DNA from 3 places in the Arthrobacter sp. KKT183 genome. Region 2 is predicted to be linked to each of the others. Evidence: riboswitches for the same ligand, from Rfam matches in the RefSeq annotation. Region 2 holds a riboswitch; each other region holds the start of a gene.
The links. A riboswitch is a leader RNA that binds a small molecule or an ion and turns the genes downstream of it on or off. The one in region 2 is predicted to bind cyclic di-AMP.
Positions count from the first base shown of each region.

Region 1: it holds a riboswitch for cyclic di-AMP, as region 2 does, so the genes downstream of both, ACZ2GY_RS07540 (LysM peptidoglycan-binding domain-containing protein) here and ACZ2GY_RS02555 (NlpC/P60 family protein) in region 2, are expected to answer to the same signal.
Region 3: it holds a riboswitch for cyclic di-AMP, as region 2 does, so the genes downstream of both, ACZ2GY_RS01450 (NlpC/P60 family protein) here and ACZ2GY_RS02555 (NlpC/P60 family protein) in region 2, are expected to answer to the same signal.

Region 1 is NZ_CM145770.1:1,580,949-1,588,277, reverse strand. Features, by position in the region: gene ACZ2GY_RS07565 (cytochrome c oxidase assembly protein) at 1-8, shown strand, start outside; gene ACZ2GY_RS07560 (bifunctional copper resistance protein CopD/cytochrome c oxidase assembly protein) at 18-1,961, shown strand; gene ACZ2GY_RS07555 (copper resistance CopC family protein) at 1,958-2,656, opposite strand; gene ACZ2GY_RS07550 (M23 family metallopeptidase) at 2,692-3,504, opposite strand; cyclic di-AMP (ydaO/yuaA leader) riboswitch at 3,508-3,698, opposite strand; gene ACZ2GY_RS07545 (DUF3093 domain-containing protein) at 4,208-4,693, shown strand; cyclic di-AMP (ydaO/yuaA leader) riboswitch at 4,970-5,136, shown strand; gene ACZ2GY_RS07540 (LysM peptidoglycan-binding domain-containing protein) at 5,139-5,996, shown strand; gene ACZ2GY_RS07535 (multicopper oxidase family protein) at 6,124-7,329, opposite strand, start outside.
Region 2 is NZ_CM145770.1:512,220-519,548, forward strand. Features, by position in the region: gene serC (phosphoserine transaminase) at 1-231, opposite strand, end outside; gene ACZ2GY_RS02545 (metal-dependent transcriptional regulator) at 472-1,176, shown strand; cyclic di-AMP (ydaO/yuaA leader) riboswitch at 1,295-1,488, shown strand; gene ACZ2GY_RS02550 (M23 family metallopeptidase) at 1,586-2,464, shown strand; cyclic di-AMP (ydaO/yuaA leader) riboswitch at 2,622-2,781, shown strand; gene ACZ2GY_RS02555 (NlpC/P60 family protein) at 2,787-3,593, shown strand; gene ACZ2GY_RS02560 (NlpC/P60 family protein) at 3,617-4,465, shown strand; gene ACZ2GY_RS02565 (HNH endonuclease) at 4,651-5,151, shown strand; gene mobA (molybdenum cofactor guanylyltransferase) at 5,148-5,789, shown strand; gene ACZ2GY_RS02575 (DUF6457 domain-containing protein) at 5,803-6,087, shown strand; gene ACZ2GY_RS02580 (molybdopterin molybdotransferase MoeA) at 6,084-7,329, shown strand, end outside.
Region 3 is NZ_CM145770.1:277,772-285,100, forward strand. Features, by position in the region: gene ACZ2GY_RS01410 (hypothetical protein) at 1-272, opposite strand, end outside; gene lgt (prolipoprotein diacylglyceryl transferase) at 272-1,156, opposite strand; gene ACZ2GY_RS01420 (cytochrome c biogenesis CcdA family protein) at 1,264-2,061, opposite strand; gene ACZ2GY_RS01425 (TlpA family protein disulfide reductase) at 2,058-2,633, opposite strand; gene ACZ2GY_RS01430 (hypothetical protein) at 2,705-2,884, opposite strand; gene ACZ2GY_RS01435 (F510_1955 family glycosylhydrolase) at 2,917-3,795, opposite strand; gene ACZ2GY_RS01440 (DUF305 domain-containing protein) at 3,897-4,538, opposite strand; gene ACZ2GY_RS01445 (hypothetical protein) at 4,638-5,096, opposite strand; cyclic di-AMP (ydaO/yuaA leader) riboswitch at 5,427-5,606, shown strand; gene ACZ2GY_RS01450 (NlpC/P60 family protein) at 5,613-6,434, shown strand; gene ACZ2GY_RS01455 (M23 family metallopeptidase) at 6,584-7,329, shown strand, end outside.

The DNA of each region.
Region 1 (7,329 bases), 1.1 Mb from region 2:
GCAGCTGAGAGGCTCTCATGACCGCGCGAAAAAAGAGCCGCCAACCGGCTCAACGAAACCTCATCCTTGCCGCCGGGGTTGTGATCGCCCTGGCCATCACCGCAGCGGCGCTGCTGTTCTCCGGGGCCGCGGAGCCGCGGGCCGTGGCCGACCCCGGCGGGGTCGTCCGCTGGGCGCTGCCAGTCGTCACCATGGTCCATCACCTTGCCCTCTCGGTGGTCCTGGCCGCCCTGGTGTATCTCACGGTGATCCTTCCCTGGCCCGCCCGGCCGCGGGCCGCGACCACACCCCAGCCGTGGCCGCCGGCACTGAGCAGGGTCCTGTCGGTGGGCACGGTTGCCGGGCTCATCTGGACCTTCTCGGCCGCCGGGGTCCTCATCCTCAGTTACGCCGACACCATCGGCAGTCCCCTGTCGACGGATGAGGCGTTCACCCGGCAGTTGGCGTTCTATATGGTGAACCTACCCAGCGGCCGAGCCTGGTTAAGCGTGACAATCCTCGCTGCGCTCACCGCCACCCTCCTCTTCGCCGTCCAGAGCCGCATCGGCTTCGTCCTGACAGGAGCGCTGGCTGCCTTCGCCGTGGTACCGCTGTCAAGCATCGGACACGCCGCCGGCAGCACCGACCACAGCGCCGGGGTCAGCGCGCTGAGCATGCACCTGCTCGGGGTCAGCCTCTGGGTTGGTGGGGTTATCGTCCTGGGGCTGCTGTGGGATGTCCTCCCCTCCAACAACACCACTACCTCCACGAAGGAAACCGTCAATATTTTTGCCCGGTTCTCCCTCCTCGCCGGCGCTGCGTTCGCCCTGGTATTCGTCTCCGGAGTCATCAATACCATCCTGCGCGTCGGGAGCATCCAGGGTCTTCTCTCCCCGTATGGGACGCTGATCATCCTCAAAACCCTGGCCACCCTCGTCCTCGGCGTCATCGGGTACCGGCACCGAACCAGGATCACCGCGGCGGGGCGGAAGAACATGGCCTGGAAGCTGATCGGCGCCGAAGCGACGATCATGGCGGGCGTGATGGGAATCGCCGCTGTCCTGGGCCGGACACCACCGCCGGTCCCCCAACTACCCGAACCGGACATCACCGAAACCGAAATCCTCACCGGATACCCCCTCCCGCCCGAGCTCTCCGCGCTCACCGCGCTCACGCAGTGGCGCTGGGACCTCTTCTGGGTGAGCGTCGCGGTCATTGCTGCCTGGGTATACCTCACAGCGGTCCGCAGGGCAGAATCATCAGGCGTGCAGTGGTCGAAGCGCCGGATCCTCTTCTGGCTGACCGGGCTGGGCCTACTGGTCTACGCCACCTCGGGGGCACCGGCCGTCTATGGGCTGGTGCTGCTCAGCGCCCATCTGACAATGCTTTTGACTCTGGGGCTCGCCGTCCCGTTGCTGCTGGTCTCCGCCCGCCCGGCACAGCTCCTCCAGATGACGGTCCCCGCGCGGGCCGATGGCAGCACCGGTGTGCGCGAATGGGCGCTGCAAGCCGCCAACCACCCGCTGCTGACGCGGCGGGAGACACCCCTTTGTGCTGCGGCGGCCCTCCTGGGCTCCCTGATCCTGGTCTACGGCACCGATCTTTTCACCAGGATCACTGCCAGCCAGCTCTTCCTGCAACTGATCAATGGCTATTTGCTCTGCCTCGGGCTGGTCCTCTTCGGTTCACTCCTCCACCAGGTAACCCCCCGAATGACCCGCGGCAGTCTCACCGGCGTGCTGGCCGCACTGTCCGTGACCCTCGCCGCAGCAGCCTTCCTGGCAGTATTCCCGGAACCACTCCAAGCGGACTGGTTCAGCAACACTGAACGCAGCTGGGGTCCCTCGCTGGTGGAGGATCAGCGACTGGCTGCGGCCATGGTGGTTCTGCTGGCCGGCACCGGCCCGCTACTGTCATCGGCGATCATCCTCATCCGCCGGCAGCAGCGGCCGGCGCCCACAACCACCTCAGTGGGCCGCTAGCCCTCCGTACCGCTCTCACGTGCGTCTGCTTTGATGGCTTGGCGGCGCCCCATCATGAACGCTGCGGCGCCGGCGACCACGATCACCGCGATCACAATCAGCAACAACCAACTAACGCCACCGGAACTCCCGGTCTCCTCGGCTGCCGGTTCGGCGGCCGGGTCCTCTTCGTCGCTCGCGCTTGGGGCGGCGGCCGCAGTCGGCGTAGGCTCTGCACTTTCGGCTGCCGGTGCGCTGGTGGAGGGCTCCTCGGCCGGTGTCGTGCTGGCCGGTTCGTAGGTGAACTCAAAGACACCCTCGATCGGGTGCCCGTCGGAGGAAACGGTCCGCCACGCCACGCTGTACACGCCGGGGGTCTCAATGGCGGCCGGGGCTGACATGATGTTTTCCTCCAACGTGACCGGCGTTGCTTCCACCGCGGTGCCCTCCGGTCCGGTGATCTGTATCCGGCTCAGCTCCAGCCCGGAGGATTCCAAGGGTGCTTCGGAGAGGGTGATGGTGATGGCCTCCGGCGCGGTATCAATGACCTGCCCTTCCTCCGGTGCCGTCCCAATCAGCGAGTCATGGGCGGTGGCTGCCGGTGTTCCGATGAACCCGATCATCGTGGCGGCGAGTACACCCAGCAGCGCCCTTCGAAGGCCCCGGGTTCGAGGCCGACGGGCGTGTGCGGTGTTGGTTGGATTGGGTGTGTGCATGACTCTCCTTGAGTGGTAGCGGACGGTGGAAACGGTCAGAGCCACTGGGTGGGATCAGCCACCGTGTCGTTGATCATGACCTCGAAATGGAGGTGGCATCCGGTGGAGTTCCCTGTGGTTCCCGCATTTGCGATCAGCTCGCCCTGGCCCACCGCCTGCCCGGTGCTGACCGTGATGACGGACAGATGGTTATAGGTGGTCTTCAGCCCGTTGCCGTGATCGATGACGATCCGGTTTCCGCCCCCGTAGGGGCTCCAGCCGGATTCGACGACCGTGCCGCTCTGGGCGGCGAGAACGTCGGTGGCGCAGGAGGCGACCAGGTCTAGTCCGGTATGCAGTTCCCCGGCGCCGGTCAACGGACTTGCGCGGTAACCAAAGCTGGACGTCGTGGCCATGGAACCGAGCGGAGCAGCCAGCCGGGCGCCAGCAGTGTCGGCAATATCCCCGGCGTTGTCGCCCGCGGCAGGCGCGCCGCTTGCGTTCTCGACCGAGCCCGCCGCCAGTACAGCAGGGTCACCAACTCCTGGATCCGAAGCGGGAATGGCCGAAACGGCGCTGCGTCCGAAGGTTACCTCCGCCTGAGGATCAGCCGTGACCTTCTCCGGTGATGCGGCGGGGCTGGCCTGGATCGTAGGCTCTGCGCTGGCGCTTCCCTGCGCGGGGAGGATCACGCCGCTAAGCAGTCCGGCTGCACCCAGAACCATCGCTGTAGGTTTTATCCAATGCCCAGTAGTCGCGGTGGCTGGGGCTGCCGCCCGGCGACCATGCTTCGGACGGCGCTCCGCCGCCCGTCGGCCATGCGGCGCTGGTTGCGCACGGCGGCGGCCGGCGGTCTTGTGTGAGGACAAGAAGATTCCTTTCCGAACGCCGCTGAAGTTAGCTGTCGGATTCGGGCAAGGAACCAGCCCGGCCGTTCCAGTTCAAAACACTGGAATGGCTTCACCCCAAGGCAGCACAAAGGCCGCCACAAGAAGTGGGTCCTCCACCCCTGCCGGAATACGAACGGTACTGGATTCCCGGCAGGGTTAGGCGTTGAAACCAGCGTCACCAACTGATCTCGGCGACGAAGTCACTCTACAGGGACGGCTGTATAGTTACAATTTCGTAACCTGTTGAGAGTGGGACTCAATTGCAGCCCATCCACCTGCAGACGCGGCACCTACCAACAGAGAAAAACTGATGCGGAACAACTGCTAGCTTTCAGGTCAGGACCGAAGAACCTCTGAGGCTCCATCGGCAATCCGGCCCAACACAGTCAGCACCCTTGCTTTGCTCTGCCGTGGATCCTTCGATAGTGAGTAAGTTAGGCTGGCTCCGTGCCCGGTTCCGGGCATGCAGATGCCGATGACCCGGCGCCCTAGCCACCATGGTCATCGGCATCTGGTTCAACCTGCGTAGCCTGGCGTGATCAATTCCGCCAGCGCCCCTGTCGGTCCGCTCGCTTGGGTCTCCTTGCCCACTTTGACACCGCAAGGGCCGGAAGCGTCCGTCCTCAAGCAATCGATGAGGGACCGGAATGGGCACGCGTAGGGGTGTGGCAAGCTGTTGACCATGTCCGAAGTTTCCGCACCGCCATCCGCGATCCTTTACGACGAACGGTTGTGGCCGACGCCGTTTGTGTGGGTGCTTGCCTCAGGAGTGGCAGGAGCGTCGATCCTGGTGTTTGCACCGATCAGCATGCTGACCGGGATTATTGCCTGCATCCTGATCTTCCTCATCATTACCGCTCTCCTGGTGCTGTCTACCCCGCGGATCACTGTGACCACCAGCTCACTGGATGTTGGCCGTGCCCACATCGACCGGAAGTACCTGGGTGCGGCACGTTCCTATGTGAAACAGGAGGCCACCCATCAGCGCGGACCGGCGCTGAACGCCCTGGCGTATCTATGTATCCGCGGCTGGATCGACCCCGTCGTACGGATCGAGATAAAAGACGACGAAGACCACACCCCCTACTGGCTGGCATCAACCAGACGTCCAACTGAACTCGTCAAAGCTTTAGACCCCGCCCTACCGGAACACCGCCACGGCTCATAAGCTGCGCCTCTTCGTGAAGAGTGGCAGAAGAACCCCCGTTCGTGACGGTCCGGAAAAGCCACTGAAGTACCGAACCTGAAACGAATTCCAGGACAGGGCGATATGCCGAACCAGAGCTATACCGAGAAGGGTCTGAAAACTTTGAGGGCCAACGTTGTGTTGCCGTTATTGAAATGTGACAGGCAAGGACGCGACGGATATGATTCTCGCGGTGTCTTGGACTCGATGCGGGCGACACCCCTCCAGCAGATTGCCTAACTCTGTCGCTGGTGGAGGTCCGTCCTGAAACAGAACACGGCAGAGGCGGGGGAACCGAACGTTGGGTTTCGAAAGAAGCCCTAGGGGTTAAGGTGAAAGCGGCACTCATTCTCAGTGCTGTGGTACGCCCGGGTGGCTCCCATCCGAATCCGACAGCTAACTTCGCAGGCATTGGGAGAGGCTAGCCATGTCAAAAAATCGCCACACCGCGCGCCACCGCGCCGTCCCCACGAGCCCTCTGCACCACGTTGCTAAAGCGGCATCGGCGGGAGTGGGAACAGTAGGACGTCCGGCGGCGGTAGCCGTTGCTGTATCGGGTCTGGTGCTCGGGTCGATATTGCCGGCCCACGCCGGAGCGACCACCACCTCCTCCACCACGCCGCAGCAAACCCTCGATACAGCGGTCACCGAAACCGTGGGCGCGGCTTCTGCCGCTGCAGCAGTAGCAACGGGAGGTGCCACTCACATCGTTCAGCCTGGTGACACCCTCGGAAAGATCGCAGCCTCTTACGGTGTGAGCTTGGAAACGATCTTCGCTGTCAACGGGCTCGGCTGGGAATCCCTCATCTACCCCGGTGACGTCATCGCCCTGACAGGCGCCGCCAACGGCGTGAACGGTGTCACGGCGCCGGCAGCACCTGCGAGGGTGGAAACCAGCACCATGGGCATTACGACGGCGGCCAGCACCATTGAACGCGCACCCGCTCAGGCATCGAGCACTGTAGCGGCAAGCGGTGTCGGTGCGGCGCTGGTTGCTTCGGCTTACGCGCAGATGGGTGCTACCCAGGACTGCACGATCCTCGTTGAGGTAGCTCTGCGCTCGATCGGTAAGTCCGTCGGTGACTTGGCCCCTGAGCAGTTCTACCAGTATGGAACGGTCGTCGGATCCCCTGCCCCCGGCGACCTCGTTATCCGGCCAGGGCACGTCGCCATCTACGTCGGCAACGGGCAGGTCATCAGCAGCGGGATGAACGGCATGAACGCCACCATCCTGCATCCGCTGTCAGATCTGGCCGGGTCCTCCTTCGTCCGGGTCAACGCATAGCCACTAACCCCTGGCCAGCAGCACTCGAGTCCTCGCGGGTCCATCCCGGTCATGGGTGATGGGAATCGGATATCCGGCAGCGGGCACAGGGGACGGTTACCTAGCCGTCCCCTGTGCCGCTTCCTTGCTAGGTGTCTGCGGGTTCGTGGGCGCCAGGGAAGGGTGGAAGCGCCGTCGCTTCGTCCCAGCGGCTGGGACCGGCTTTTATGGGGTCGTTCTCTTGGGGTTCGAGAGCGGCGGTGCCGACGCGGAACTGGACCATCATGTCGTGGTCTTCGTGCGGAAGGTTGTGGCAATGGATCATGTAACGGCCGCGGTGGGGCCCGAATTTCATAAGCAGGTGCACGGTTTCCCCTTCACCGACGTAGACGACGTCCTTGGGCCCTTGCTCGTAGGAGTAGGTGGCCCGATCTTCCCCGCCGATGATCTTGAAGTCCACCAAATGGATGTGCATGGGGTGGAACCAGCCGCCGCTGGAGTTTTCGAATTCCCAGATTTCGGTGCTGTTCAGTTCGGGGTTGGCGACGATCCGTCGGTAGTTGCTCTCCACAACGTCAGCCCACGTTTGACCGTCAATGGTCCACTTGTCGGTGAGGTCATCGCGCTTGAGCCTGAAGTGCCGCCGGATCATGGCGTCGGTGGGCTTCAGCGCCATCACTTCGTTCCCCGGATCCAATTCGCCCGGAAGGGTGTTCCAGGTCGGGTCGCTGGTGTCGACAGGAGCATCGACGACGTCGAAAGCCATCACCTTACCGGTGTGGTCGTAGTCAATGTTGTTGTCGTTGGATAGATTTACGAGTTCGACGCGTTGCCCGGGCTGATAGTTGCGGAAGTCAATCAGGACTTCGTAGCGTTCACCGCTGGCGTGACGCCACTGGGAGACGGTTTGCGCGCGGGGCATGAGGCCCCCGTCTGTGGCAACCATGACGACCGGGTCGCCGGTACTGAGCCGGAACCGGAAGGAACGCGACACGCATCCGTTGAGGAGGCGGAACCGGTAGATACGCCGTTGGACTTGCATCACCGGCCAGGGCCGGCCGTTGACCAGGATCACATCACCGTAGACACCGGACTGGTCATTATCGTCATACCCGAGTTCCCCGTTCTCAGCGAACATGGCATCGCTGATCGTTACCGCGACGTCGAACCTCCCCTGAGGAAGCAAGGCTCGTTCAAGCTCATCGTGCATGTGGTATTGGCCCACCAGCCCGGAATAGACGTTCGGGGCCGTGTTGTGCACGGCGTGGTCGTGATACCAGAGGGTACGGGCCGGCTGGTCGTTGGGATACTCATAGTCCTTGGCGAAACCGGTGTGGACGATGTCGCTGGCATA
Region 2 (7,329 bases):
GAGAATCACTTCGTAGCCTTCCGGGGCGCCGAAGAAGTCCATCAAACCGGCCCGGACCGAACCCACCAGATTCTTGACCGGTGCCTGCCGATGTGAGGTTCCAAGCAGGGCCGTTCCTGCCCGGTTCAGCGCTTCCAGCTGCTCGGGGCGCGTTCTGGAGGGACCCGCACCGAACCGGCCATCCTGCGGCAGCAGCTCGGCGGGGATGCGGATGTCGGCGGGATCGCTCATGGTTACTCCAGGGAGGTTGCTTGCGATGGGGTCGCAGACCATTCTGCCCCAGCACGCTCAGCGCAGATGCATTGTGACCGGCTTCGGATGCGCCCGGATCAGCGGGGCGGGTGACGCTGTGTAAATGGGTTAACCTTGTGGGGCGTAGGGATGACGACGGCGGCCCATCTGTTGGGCACTGCAGGCAGCCGCTGCATCAACGCTCAAACCGCACCAGTGCCAAGGAGCTGAACCCCGCAAATGACGGACCTCATCGACACCACCGAGATGTATCTGCGGACAATCCTTGAACTTGAGGAAGAAAACATCGTTGCGCTGCGTGCCCGGATCGCCGAGCGCCTTCGTCACTCAGGCCCTACGGTCTCGCAGACTGTCGGTCGGATGGAACGTGACGGACTCGTAGTGGTGACCGGCGACCGTCACCTTGAACTGACCGAGCTCGGGCGCCGGCGGGCCACCGAGGTGATGCGCAAGCATCGGCTGGCGGAACGACTGCTCTCCGATGTCATCGGCCTGGACTGGGCCTACGTCCACGATGAGGCGTGCAGGTGGGAACACGTGATGAGCGAGCGGGTTGAGCGGCGCCTGTATGAGCTGCTGGGCCAGCCGACCGAATCACCCTACGGCAATCCCATCCCTGGCCTTGAGGCCCTGGGCGGTACCCCGTCGGAAGCGTTCACCTTGGGCGTGCGCACGCTTACGGACACGATGGCAAACTACACTGCGGGTTCGATTGTGACCCTTGTCCGGCTGGCCGAACCCATTCAGGTGGATCCCGAACTGCTGACCCAACTGGACGAAGGCGGTCTGCGTCCCGGAGCGCAGATGACCCTACAGGCAGTGGGAGACTACGTGTCCGTTCGGGTGCCCGGCGTGGAGGGTGCGCTGGAGTTGCCGCCGGAAGTTGCTTCGCATGTTTTTGTGGCGGTTCAGCCGCAGTTCTGAGGCGCCGGACCTGGAAGGCTCTGGATTCCCGAAGGATATCCACAGCATGGTTACGAAATGATTACTTTCCGGCGCTCACGGCTATAGTTGGTTCCTGGCGCTGATACTCCAGCGTTACCTGGTTCGCCTGCCTAACCCTGTCAGCGAACGCAGTGTTACACAGATGGACAGGGGCGGAGGACCCACAACCGGTCATGGCATGCCATGGCCTTGGGGTGAAGTTCGGATGCTGCCACACCGCAGGGATCTGAACCGAGTTTTCTCATACTCGAATCCGACAGCTAACTTCGCAGGCAAAAAATGAGAAAGGGTCTCCTTGTCGAACACTGCTTCGGGGCGCCGCCGTGCGAGCACCCCGGTCGCTGAAGCGCGGCCACGCGATGCGCATAGGCGGGAACGAGCTGAGCGCTTGGCACGTCAGGCTGCGGACAAAGCAGCAGCGCCGTCCAGCCCGGTGTGCACTGAAATCAACGCTTTCCCGGCGCCGGTTTCCACCTGCCCGGATAATCCGCTGCCCCGCCGTGAAGCCCGCACCGGAACGGTAGCCCCGGTAGTTTCCTTACGCCCCCGTGATGCCCAACGCACCGAACGACGACGCCGCGCAGCCAGCACTCGCCGCGACGTTTCCTTCGCCGGACTCAGCCAGAAGGTTGCCATTGCGGCCGCTGCCTCTGGCATGGTGCTCACGGTTGCGCTGCCCACCACCGCCGCAGTGGTGCCCGCTGAAGCGCAAACCGTGGCTGCTGCAGCTGAGCAGGAAGAACTGCAGCCAGTGCAGGCTGCCGCCGGTGCGGATGTCTCATTTGACCGCGCGGCACTGCACAGCACCTTCGATCCCGATGCGAAGCTTGCCGAGATCGTTTCCGCATCCGGTGGAGACATCGTGACTGCGGAGGCCAAGGGCTCTCTCTCAGCACCCTTGGACCGTATGGTGATGAGCTCCGCTTTCGGAGCCAGGATCAGCCCAATCACCGGTGCAGGGGAACTCCACACCGGACAGGACATGAGCGAAGCCTGCGGGACCTCCGTCTTGGCGGCTGCGGCCGGCACCGTCACGTTTGCAGGCTGGCACGCATACGGGGGCGGCAACCGTGTGGTGATCAAGCATGCCAACGGACTGGAAACCACCTACAACCACCTGTCGGCCATGGACGTGGCGGTGGGCCAGGTTGTGGAGCGTGGCGACGCGATAGCACGCGTGGGTTCCACAGGCGCCTCAACCGGATGCCACCTGCATTTTGAGGTCCTTGTCGACGGCAAAAACGTCGATCCGCTCGGCTGGCTCTGAGTCATTTTCCGCGCCGGTTGGCCGCGTCGTAATCATGAACACACCGTTCCGTGACCGGAATGTGACATAGCCAGAGAACTGATGTACCGTCTAACTCGTGCCGAATCGCAGGGGGTTCGGCGGCACTCGTGCAGATCGCCTAGCTCTGCCACTGTACGAGTTCCGTTCGCAACAATCGCATGGCAGGGGCGGGGGAACCAATTGTGGGCTTCTTCTTGAAGTCCTTGGGGTTAAGTCGCTGGATCTGAGACGATCCGCGGCCGGGTGACTCCCATCCGAATCCGACAGCTCACCTCGCAGGCGTAGGGAGAGGCAATTCAACGTGTCAAATAGCTCTGCGCTGGGGCGCCATCGTGCGGTTCCGGCTCATACAAATTCGCTCGCAGCCATTTCCAGGGCTGTGTCTTCGAACGCAGGTTCCGTAGGACGCCAGGCAGCAGTCATCGTCGCTGCTTCCGGACTCGTCCTCACCGCAGGCCTTCCGGCTCATGGCGCTTCTGACGCCCAGCGCTCGGCCCAGGCAGTCAAGACCCTCAGTGCCGTGGCAGCTCAGCCGGTCAGCGTCAGCGCCGCCGCTGACGCAACCGTCACCTTCGAGCGAGCAGCCGTTGAAGCTGTAGCAGCTCCGGTCGTCGAGGCTGTTGAGCCCGCCCCAGCCGTCACAGTGCAGGCTGAAGCAGTAGTTCAGAATGAAGCAGCTGTGGCCGCTCCGGCCCCGGTCGTTGAGCCCGCCGTCGAGGTTGCGGCAGCTCCCCAGGCAGAGGTTGAGGTAAAGGCTCCCGCCGCTGAGGCTCCGGCTCCCGTCGAGGCGCCCACCTCCAGCGGAATCGGCGCAGCGCTCGTAGGCTCGGCCTACTCGCAGATCGGCGTTGCCCAGGATTGCACCGCCATGGTTGAGAAGGCACTGCGCTCAATCGGCAAGTCGGTCGGGGACATCGCGCCGAGCGATTTCTTCGCTTTCGGCTCAGTCGTTTCCACTCCTGCACCCGGTGACCTCGTTGTCTCCGCAGGTCACGTTGCCATCTACGTAGGTAACGGCCAGGTCATCAGCGGTGGCCTGAACGGTATGAATACCGGGCTGCACAGCCTGTCCGATCTCGCTGGCTCTAGCTTCGTCCGCGTTAGCTAAGAACAGATACCTGGAGCACACACATGACCTCTAACACCCGTGCCATAGCGCGCCACCGCGCCGAAGTGCAGCGTTCAGCCCACCTCTCCTCCATTGCCCGCGCAGTCAGTGACAACGCCGGCGGTGTAGGTCGCCAGGCAGCCGTCATCGCGGCGGCTTCGGGCCTCGTTCTGTCCAGCGGAGTCGCGGCCAACGCTGTGGAGCTGCCCGCGGAGCGCAACACCGTCACCACCACGCTTGAGGTTCAGGGCGCCAAGGCCCCGATTCAGGCCCCGGCGGATGCCAAAATCTCCTTCAACAAGGCTGCCGTCAAGGCAGTGGCGGCGCCCACTGTGGCTGCCCCTGTTGTCGAGGCTGTACCTGTTGTGCAGCCGCAGGCCCAGATCATCGAAGCCGCTCCGGTGGCGGAGACAGCTACAGTCGCAGAAGCAGCACCCGCCGTCGTAGCGGAGGCCGCTGTCGCCATACAGGCAGCGGCTCCTGTTGCTGCACCGGCTGCTGTCGCCGAGAAGCCCGCGCCCGCAGCTCCCCAGGTCTCCTCGGGTGTAGCGGCCACCATTGCTGCCGCTGCGCAGGGTCAGCTCGGAGTAATCCAGGACTGCACCCGCCTCGCCAGCAACGCCCTTGCCGCTGCCGGCATCAACTTCCATGGATGGCCGGCCGGCTATCTCTCCCTCGGCCGCACGGTCAGCGCCGCGGAAGCTATTCCCGGCGATCTCATCTACTACGCTGACGGTGGCATGGGCGCAGCCCACATCGCTGTATACATCGGTGGAGGGCAGGCCGTTCACGGTGGTTTCAATGGCAACCAGACCGTTGTGGCACCTGCAGAACTCGGCTCCGGCGGTGTTTACATCCGCGTTGGCGGCTGATCTCCCTTACCCTCCCTCGACAAAGCCCTCTGCCTATCAGGCGGAGGGCTTTGTCGTGCGTGGCGATTGACGGATCCTCCCGGCAACGGCTTACTCTTGCACTGTCAATCCGAAGTACCTTCGCCGTAGCTTCAGGGACCTCAGGGATTCAATCCTGCGGCTATGGATGGCAAAGAGGAATGTGCATGCGCACTCTCGTTCTGAATGCTGGATACGAACCACTGGCGGTCGTGACCTTCCGCCGGGCGCTCGTGCTTGTTCTTACGGGCAAGGCCAGCGTCGTCGCAGAAGGGGAGGACCCGGTAGTGGGCCCCAACGAAGTGCTGTCGCGGCCATCAGTCATCCTCCTCAACAGGTATGTGAAGATCCCCTACCGTAGCGGCACCGTCGCGACCCGCCGTGGAGTGCTCCGGCGTGACAACCACCTGTGCGCCTACTGCGGCAAGCCTGCCTCGACCATTGATCACGTTGTTCCGCGATCGCGTGGGGGCGAGGACAGTTGGGAGAATCTGGTGGCCTGCTGCCTACGCTGCAACAACGCCAAGGGTGACAAGACACTGGCCTCGCTGGGTTGGTCCCTGCGAATTGTGCCTACGCCGCCCCGGGGGACGTTCTGGCAGATCCGGGAACTGGAAAAACCGCTGCCGCAGTGGAGCGAATTCCTGCCCGCTGACAACGCCGCGTGAGCAATACACGCGACGGCCGGGGCGCCGGTAGCATTGCCGCCGGTGTCGGTGGCGCCAGCGAGTTGATGTACGACGCCGTTGTGCTCACCGGAGGCAGGTCCTCAAGGCTCGGAGGGGTCCCCAAGTCAACCCTGATCGTCGATGGATTCTCCCTTCTGGAACGAACCTGCAGCGCTCTGAATGAAGCCCGGCGGCTTGTCGTTGTTGGCGGACCGGCGCCCGATCTGCCGCCCCGGGCGGAACTGGTACGGGAAGACCCGCCCTTCGGGGGGCCGGCAGCGGCGGTGAGCGCCGCCGTCGTACATCTGATGACCGATCCCGCGCCCTGGGTGCTTGTGCTTGCGTGCGACATGCCGCGGATCAGCGACGCACTGCCTGCACTCATGCGAGGCGCCGCTGAAACGGGCGCCTCGGTTCTGGCTCACGACGGCGGCAGGGACCAACCGCTTGCCGCACTGTACCGCTGGGCTGACCTGGCCACAGTGGAAAAGCAGGAAGTAAGGAATCTGTCTATGCGCGCGCTCCTTGCTAGGGTGACATGGAGTCCAGTCGAAGTTCCCGCGGGCTCAACCACTGACATTGATACGTGGTCCGATGCCCGGCAGTTCGGGGTGGAGGAGCCAGGCGCGGGCAGATAGCGGAAGGTTCACCATGGAGGATCGGGAACGCCTGCTCAGGCAGTGGAGCGAGAAGCTTCTGGAAACGTTTGAACTTGAGGGCATCGAGGTCGATGTCGATGCCGTTTTGGCGCTGGCCGGTCAGGCGGCGCACTCGGTTGTTCGACCCGCAGCGCCGCTCACCACGTTCATCGCCGGTTATGCAGCCGGAATGGCCGTCGGGACCGGGCAGGCAGACAGCGGAACGGCCATGCGGTCAGCGCTGCAGGCCGCCCATGCGGCGTGCCCGCCCGTCGCCGGGTCGGAAGACCGCCGATGAGCAGTGCAGGGCACGAGTTGAGCTGGCAGGAGGCCCGGCGGCTGGCGTATGAATCGGCATCTCCGAAGCCTGTACAGACCGTGAACCTCGCGGACGCTCTCGGCCAGACCCTTGCTGAACCTGTCGTGGCGCTGCAGCCCATCCCGCACTACGCGTCCTCGGCGATGGACGGCTGGGCGCTCAGCGGCGAGCCGCCGTGGACGCTGATCACACCCGTTCAGGAGGATGAGAGCCCCTGGCACCGGGCACACGAGCACAAGAAGTCCGGTTACGCCACGCTGGAACCCGGTCAGGCCACGTTCATCCTTACAGGCGGCGTGGTGCCCCGAGGGGCTACCGGAATTCTTCGTTCTGAGCACGGAGCCATCCGGGATGGCATGCTCACCCGCAATGACCGTGCCCGCCCCGACGAGCCGCTCGAGAACGAACATATCCGCCCGGCAGGTGAGGAAGCGGCAGAGGGAGCGCAGGCCATAGCTGCCGGTGCGGTGCTCAATCCCGCGCAGATCGCGCTGGCCGCAGTCTGCGGGTATGACACGCTTCCCGTTCTCCGTGCGCCACGGGTGTCCCTGCTGTTGACCGGTGATGAAGTGATCGAGGCAGGGTTGCCCGAGGCGGGCCAGGTTCGCGATACGTTCGGCCCGCAGTTGCCCGGCCTGCTCACCATGCTGGGCGGCCACGTGGATACGGTGGCCCGCGCGCGTGATGATCTGGACGACGTCGTTGCTGCCATCAGCGCCGAGGCCACAGATGAAGTCTCTCTCGCGAGGGCTTCCGGAGACGTCCTGATCAGCACCGGCGGCACCGGTTCCTCGGATGCGGACCACATCCGCCGCGCGCTGGCTGTGCTCGAGGCTGAGCTTCTCATCGACGGCATCGCCATGCGCCCCGGACACCCTACGCTCCTGGCACGGCTGCCGGACGGCCGATTCTTTGTGGGCCTGCCCGGCAACCCGCTCGCCGCGATGATGGCGCTGTTCACGGTGGGAGCACCGCTGTTGGCCGGTCTGCGGGGAGCCGCCTTCCCGGAGTCCCGCTCAGTTCTGGCAGGTGAGGCCTTCAAGCCGCTGGAAGGGCGCACTCGGCTGGTGCCGTACCGCCTGGAGAACGGACGCGCCATGCCCACAGTCCACCACCGTTCGGGCATGCTGCGCGGTCTGGCGGATGCCGACGGCGTCCTCGTTGTACCTGAACATGGTTGTGAGCCGGACGAAAAGGTACCGGCACTCACCCTGCCGTGGT
Region 3 (7,329 bases), 230 kb from region 2:
GCTGCCCTGATCTCCGACTCCTGCGGGACGGCCAGGCCGGAAAGGGACCCTGTCCCATCTACCTGCCCGGTCGCGACCGGGCCGATCTCCCGTCCGTCTACCTGCAGCATTGGGCTGCCGGGAAATATCGCCGCGGCAGTGCCTTCCCCGGCGGGAACCCTGGTGAAAGTGATGTGTTCCTGCGGAGCCAGGTCCTCCAGGATTGCCTCGGTCGTTTCCCGTAACGGTTGCGCTGCCGGACAGCCCTCGGTGTACCGGAGCTCGACGCGCATCACCGGCCTCCGGTATGTGCTGGGGCCTGTTCAGGTTCGGTGGTTGATGACCGTGGCCGGTTCCTACGGGAGAGGAACACTGTGAGGGCGCCGAGGAAGAGGATGGCGGAGACCCAGGTGTTGATGCGCAGACCCAGGATGGTGTTGGCGTAGTCGGAGCGCATCAGTTCGAAAAAGAACCTGCCGGCCGTGTACAGGGCGACATAGAGCGCGAAAGGTGCACCTGCGCCCAGAGCGTATTTCTTATCCAGGAAAAGGATCAGCGCCGCGGCGGCCAGGCACCACAGCGATTCGTAGAGGAAGGTCGGGGCGAAGTACCCCAGAATGATCGGGTCGCCGGCGGCGTCGAGCCGAGCAGAACCGGCCGGCAGGTCCATGTCGTGTATTTCGAGGGCCCAGGGCAGGGTCGAGGGGTCACCGTAGAGTTCATTGTTGAACCAGTTTCCCCATCGGCCGATCGCTTGGGCGATGAGGACGCCGGGCGCGGCAGCGTCAGCGAAAGCCAGGAAGCTGACCTTGTTCCTGCGGCAGCCGATGTAGGCGCCGACAGCGCCCAAGGCGATCGCCCCCCAGATACCAAGACCGCCTTCCCATACCCGTAGGGCACCCCAGGGGTCCTTCCCGGGGGCAAAGTAGAGCTGGTAGTCGGTGATGACGTGGTACAGCCTCCCGCCGATGATCCCGAACGGTACGGCCCACATCACCACGTCCAGAGCCTGCCCGGGACTGCCTCCGCGCGCTGTAAGCCGGCGGCTGGTTAGCCACACGGCAACGGCGATGCCGGTCATGATGCACACTGCGTAGAAGCTGATTGAAACCGGTCCCAGCGAGAGGGAACTGACGGACGGGGAAGGAATGTAGGTGAGGGGCTCTGCTGTGTTCATGGTGATCCAATGGCGGTGATGTCGAAGATGACCTCGCAGGGGGCGCTTCGATAGGTGGGGAGCCTGGTCTGATGGGGTGAGCTGTCAGGCGTAGGCGTGGGAGGGGTTTAGATGGGGAGTCGGATGTCGTTGGCGAACCAGTTCTGTAGTTCCGCGACCCAGGCCCCCCAGGCGCCGGAGACCATGAGCAATCCCAGGGTGATCAGGATTCCGCCGCCGAACCGTTGCAGTGCCAGACGGTGGGTGCGGAAAAAGCGCAGGGCTCCCATGCCGCGGCGGGCTCCGAGCGCTATGAGCAGGAACGGCACACCGAGGCCCAGACAGTAGAAGAAGGTCAACAATGCGCCCTTAGCTGCACCGGATCCGTCGGTGAAGGCCAGTAGCTGGACAGCCGAAAGGGTCGGGCCGATGCACGGTGCCCACCCGAGGCCGAAGGTGACACCAAGCAATGGCGCCCCCCAGAGCCCGGTAGGTACGCGTGCGTGGATTCTCGCTTCCCGTTGGAACCAGGAGAGACCACCGAGGAAGACCACACCCATCAGAATCACCAGGACACCGAGCACCTGGGTGATCCACGCCTGCCCCGGCGCCTGGAGCCACGCACCGAGCTGCCCGAACACCGCACCGATCAGCATGAACACCAGCGAGAATCCCAGAACGAACAACCCGATACCCGCGAGCATCCGACCGCGTTTTTGCTGGGCGAGATCGACCCCGGTCAGGCCTGTGACGTAACCGAGGTAGCCGGGCACGAGAGGAAGGACACACGGTGAGGCGAAGGACACCAACCCTGCCAGCACAGCAATGGGAACCGCCAGCAGAAGCGAACCGCTCAGGATGGTCTCAGCGAATGGATTAGCTACGGTGGAGATGACCATGGCCGGGACCTCCATGAGCCGCGTCATTGTTCGGCCACCACATCAGTGATCAGAGCCTTCAGGGTGCTTTTCTCCGCCAACCCGATGATGCGGGCGGCAACACGGCCCTGACGGTCCAATACCAGGGTGCTTGGTACGGCCTGCGCCGGCACATACTCTGCCATGGTGAACTGAACAGTCCCGTCCTGGTCGTTGAAGCTGGGATAGGTGATGCCGAAGTTCCGTTCGAACGCCTCAGCGGTCGGCCGTTGGTCCCGAATGTTCACCCCGAAGAACTGAACACCGTCCTGCTGGTGTTCCTGCGAGAGTGCTTGCAGGTCCGGGGCCTCCACACGGCACGGCGCGCAGGCGGCGTACCACACGTTCAGGACAGTCACTTGCCCGGTCCAGTCGGCTGACGAGATCACTGTCCCGTCGTAGAGCTCGGCGGTCAGTTCCACCGGTTCTCCCCGTGTTTCGGGGGCGTACTCGCTCACCGAACCGTCACCGGCGATGTAGTTCTTGTTATCTCCGGCTTTGGCCTGTTGCGCCAGCGGATCGGTAGCGGCGCACCCAGAGATCAGCAATGACAGGGTCAGAAACAGGACCGGAAGATTCATCCGTGGCCGGTGTTTCCCGCCGTTTTGCCGGCGCGGCGCACCGGTTGGTGTGTGTTGGAAGAGTTGTTTGCTCATTTTTCTCGCCGATCACGCCGGGCATCGGAGGAGGCGGTGTAGGCGGCGAGGATCGCCACGGGTAGGACGATCAGTACCGACACCCAGGAAGGGAACATTTGCCGGAGCAGGAGGTAGCCGATGGCGGCGACCAGGAGCAGGAAAGTGGTCTTATGCCATCCGCGCCATTGGGACATTTCTCTCCAGATCGGATAGTGGAGTCCGTGCATCAGGGGACCAGGTCGTTGAATGAGGTTCCGCCGTCACCGGACACTTTCACGCCGGTTTCGGTGGCGACCCAAATTTCCTGGTCGGCTCCGTCGTCGGTATGGGTGTCTATGGCGGTGGGTGCGGCCCCGATGGAGCCCTTCTTCGCCCAGGTCACCCCGGCGTCTGCGCTGGTGTGAATGTCACCTTCAGGTGTGACACCGACCGCCTTATCCCCGGCCAGGGCGGTCAGCAACAGTAGCGGGCTGTCAGCGACGAGGCTCCAGGTGGACCCGGCGTCGGTGGAACGGTAGAGCCCGTCCGCTGTGGTGGCCAGTACAACATCGCTGCTTGTGGCGCCGGAGAGGTCGAAGGGAGCGATCTGGGTTTCCGCAGCTTCCCATTGAAGACCGTCTTCGCTGGTGATCAGTTGGCCGTCGTATCCGACAAAGGATTCTCCGGTTCCGGTTCTGGTCAGAGCATGAAAGTCGGACTGGCCCTGCCGGGACATAGGTTCCCAGCTCTTGCCGCTGTCGGTGGAACGGAGCAACCCCACCGGGTTGGGCAGATCCGTGTCCGGTCCCGGGTGCCCCGATGCGTACAGGGTGCTGTTTCCCCCGGCGGTGTATCCCATCAGGTCGATCACGGGACCGATACGTTGAGCGGGGGAGGTGGAGACGTCGTACAACCCATCGTGGGTGGCCAACAGCACCCGATCAGTGCCAGGGTCAACGCTCATCCCGTGCACATGACCGGTGGGAAAACTGTTAGGTGTGCTGGTTGGTTGCGGTGCTGCCGAAGGCGCCGAACAGGCCGCCAGGGACACCGTCGAAACGAGCGCCACCGTGAGCAGGACCAGGCGGCGGCGGAGAAAGCGGGTCGCGGAAATTCTTGGGCGCATGTGTTGCTCTCTAACCAAGGTGAAGTAACGGGAAAAAGGTTCGCCCGGTTCCGGGGAGGCGCCGGTGATCAGGCGCCTCCCCGAGACTGGGTTCGCCCGTTCTAGAGCTCGGCCAGGAGGGCTCCCATCTCCTCGATCTCGGCCTGCTGCGTTTCCACGATGGTTTCGGCCAGAGCGATGGCGTCCGGGTACTGCCCGTTCTCGATCTCTTCCTGCGCCATTTCGACCGCTCCGTTGTGGTGCGCTGTCATGGACTCAAGGAACATGCGCGCCGCTTCGTCACCTTCGGCGGCTTCCAGTTCAGCGAGCTCGTCCTCGGTCATCATGCCCTGCATCTCCCCGGAGCCACCCATGTTGCCCATGTCGTGGCCTTCCATGCCGCCTTCGGGTTCGACCGGTTCACCCCAGGTTTCGAGCCAGCCTGTCATCGTCTCGATTTCGGGTGCCTGCGCGTCTCTGATCTGGGTGGCCAGGTCGCGTACTTCCGGGCTGATGGAGTCCTTCTCGAGCATGATCTCGCTCATTTCCACGGCCTGGCGGTGGTGCGGGATCATCATCTGGGCGAACATGACATCGGCATCGTTGTGTTCGGCCGCGGTGTCCTGCGTGGTTTCCGGTGCGGCTGAGCCGGCACTGGTTTCCGGTGCCGTAGCAGTGCCGGGTGTGTCGCTGGATCCGCAACCGGCGAGCGTGAGGGTCGCGGCGATCGCCAGCGCGGACATGGAAAGGTAACGCTTGGTCATGAGGGTGTGTCCTTCGATGGTCGAGCTATCTGCATTTCAGGTGGCGGGCACGACGGGATGCCGTCGGCCCGTTATCGGAGTCGGGTAACTACGCGACTCTTACGTGCGACTGATGCAGAGCTGAACCAGTGTCAGCGAAGGCACGAAAGTGCGGGGAAGCCGTACAACCGGCGGTGGGCCCCGCAAGCGAACACGGCCATAGGCCAGCCGGCTCCTGAGGACGATAGCCGTTGCAAAGGAAACCACCAGGAACGCCAGGATGCACACACCCGCGGCGATCTCTTCACCGCACGTATCCGCACAATCCAGATTCAGCGCCATACCCGAATCCGCAGGGTTGGATGCAGAAGCTGGCATGGAACCCTGATGGTGCACGTCAGTTGCGGGCGCCGCCGTGGCAGCCGAACCGACGGCGTGTGAGGCACCATGCCCGCCCATCCACACATGCATCGCAAGAATGCCCACGATGACGGCGGTCAGGCTAAGGAAGAGAAGAGCTGTCTGGGGCAAGCGGCGTGGAAGAGGCAGGGGTAGGGCGATTCCAGGGTGCTTATTCATCGCTCCGCTCCTTCCCGTTCTCCTGCATGTTCGTGCCTGATATCAGAGTACCGATCCATCCTGTGCGGGATCGAATCGGGGCTCAGCCGGTGATGGCTGCCCGACGCAGGTCCAGCTGGACAGGAGCTGCATGTGCAGAGCGACCACGACGGTCTGAGCTAACAGCTACCCAGCTACCCAGCTGCCCAGCTGCCCAGGGGTGGTTTTCACGGATCCATCGAGGACAAGATGCTCCCTGCGGGGATGCGGAGACGCGCCGTGACCTAATTGTGATCTTGGCGTTGGTATGAGATACCCTCAATCTCGTGCCTGCGTCCCATGGAGGCACTCCCACACGGATCGCCGAGCTCTGTCACCGTGGTGGGGTCGTCCGTTTTCCGCTGGCAGAGGCGGGGGAACCATGTACGCGGGCCCATGCTTTGAGGGTCCTTGGGGTTAAGCCGTTTTCACGGCCGGGTGACTCCCATCCGAACCCGACAGCTAACCTCGCAGGCGTTGGGAGAAGGTACTCGACTTATGTCCACTCGGCATGCCCCCGCGCGCCACCGCGCAGTCCCCGCCCAGACCAATACGTTGGCTGTTATCTCCAAGGCTGTCTCCTCCAATATGGGTTCTGCGGGCCGTCAGGCTGCGGTGATCACCGCAGCTTCTGGTCTCGTTCTCACCGCGGGCCTTCCTGCCCAGGCATTGGATGCACCGCAGCGTCAGGTGAGTACCAGTTCGTTGGTTACCACCGTGGAAGCCGAGCCGGTGTCCGCGGATACCTCGGCCGCTGTCACCTTCGAACGCGAAGCCGTCACCGCTGCGCCCGCTCCCGTGATCGCTGAACCGGCTCCCTTCGTGGAGCATCCGGCACCCGAGGCCGATGCGTCACTGGCAGCAGTGCAGACGGTGGAGCCCGCCCCGGTACAGCAGACCCCTGCGGTGCAGGAAGTGGCACTGCAGGCTGCCGCGGCGCTTCCCGCCGCACCGGCGCCTGCCCCTGCTCCCAAGCCGGAGCCAGCTCCTGCCCCTGCAGCCAGCAGCAGTGTCGGTGCCGCGCTGGTGGCCTCCGCCTACGCACAGATCGGCCGCACCCAGGACTGCACCATCCTCGTCGAGGTCGCATTGCGATCCATCGGCAAGTCTGTCGGCGACCTCGGGCCCGAACAGTTCTACCAGTACGGCACCGTTGTCGGCTCTCCCGCACCGGGTGACCTGGTCATCCGCCCCGGCCACATCGCCATCTACGTAGGTAACGGCCAGGTCATCAGCAGTGGCATGAACGGGGTCAATGACACCCTCCTGCACCCCCTGAGCGATCTCCCCGGATCATCCTTCGTCCGGGTCAACGGCTAACAGCCACCTAAGCCGGGCAGGAAAAGGGTCAACAGGGCGATTGCGAACCGCCCCAAGCTCTTTGCCTACCCACACCTGGGCATGCCGGAGCCATCCCCCTGCGCTCCGGCATGCCCTCACCCCTTCCGCTGAGCGAGACGAGATCATCGTTGTCTTCCCATAACGCGCACGGTCGACGCCGCGCCGCCTCAGGACGTCGTCGCGCAGAACCGGCCACACCACGTCACCAGCAGGGCCGCCGCGCGGCCAGCCGTAGCGCGACGAAGCGCCACGCCTCACCTGTCGCCCCGATCGCCGGTGCAATCTCGGCCGTCGGCGTGCTCAGCGGCGCGCTCCTCGCGGGCATCCCCCTGACCGCAGCGGTGCCATCATCGGTGGAATCATCCACCACCAGCTCGGCCGCGGACAGCGCTCAACAGCCACGAGCGCACAGCGTTGAGGCCGATCCGAAGGCCGAAGTGGATTTCAGCCGTGTCGCGGTGCCCGGTGCTGCCTCCACTGAGCCGGCGACAGGGTCGGTCGACTCATCCCACTTGTTGGCTGATGGTCCCATCCAGACGGACCCCGGCGATGACGCCGACGAAGAACCTACTACTGAACCTGCGGTCGAACCAGTTGAACAGGCCGGCCTTGGCGCACCACTGGCCCAGATGAGCACGGTCTCGACCTTCGGATATCGCACGAACCCATTGACCGGGGTGCCGGGTGAGATGCACACCGGCATCGACCTCACCGGCTCATGTTCCACCCCCGTCATGGCCGCTGCCAGCGGAGTCATCACCGAAGCCGGATGGAGCCCCTACGGTGGTGGCAACCGGATCGTGATTGATCACGGGGATGGGCTCAAGACCACCTACAACCACCTCGCCACGATTGCTGTCAGCGTTGGCCAGAC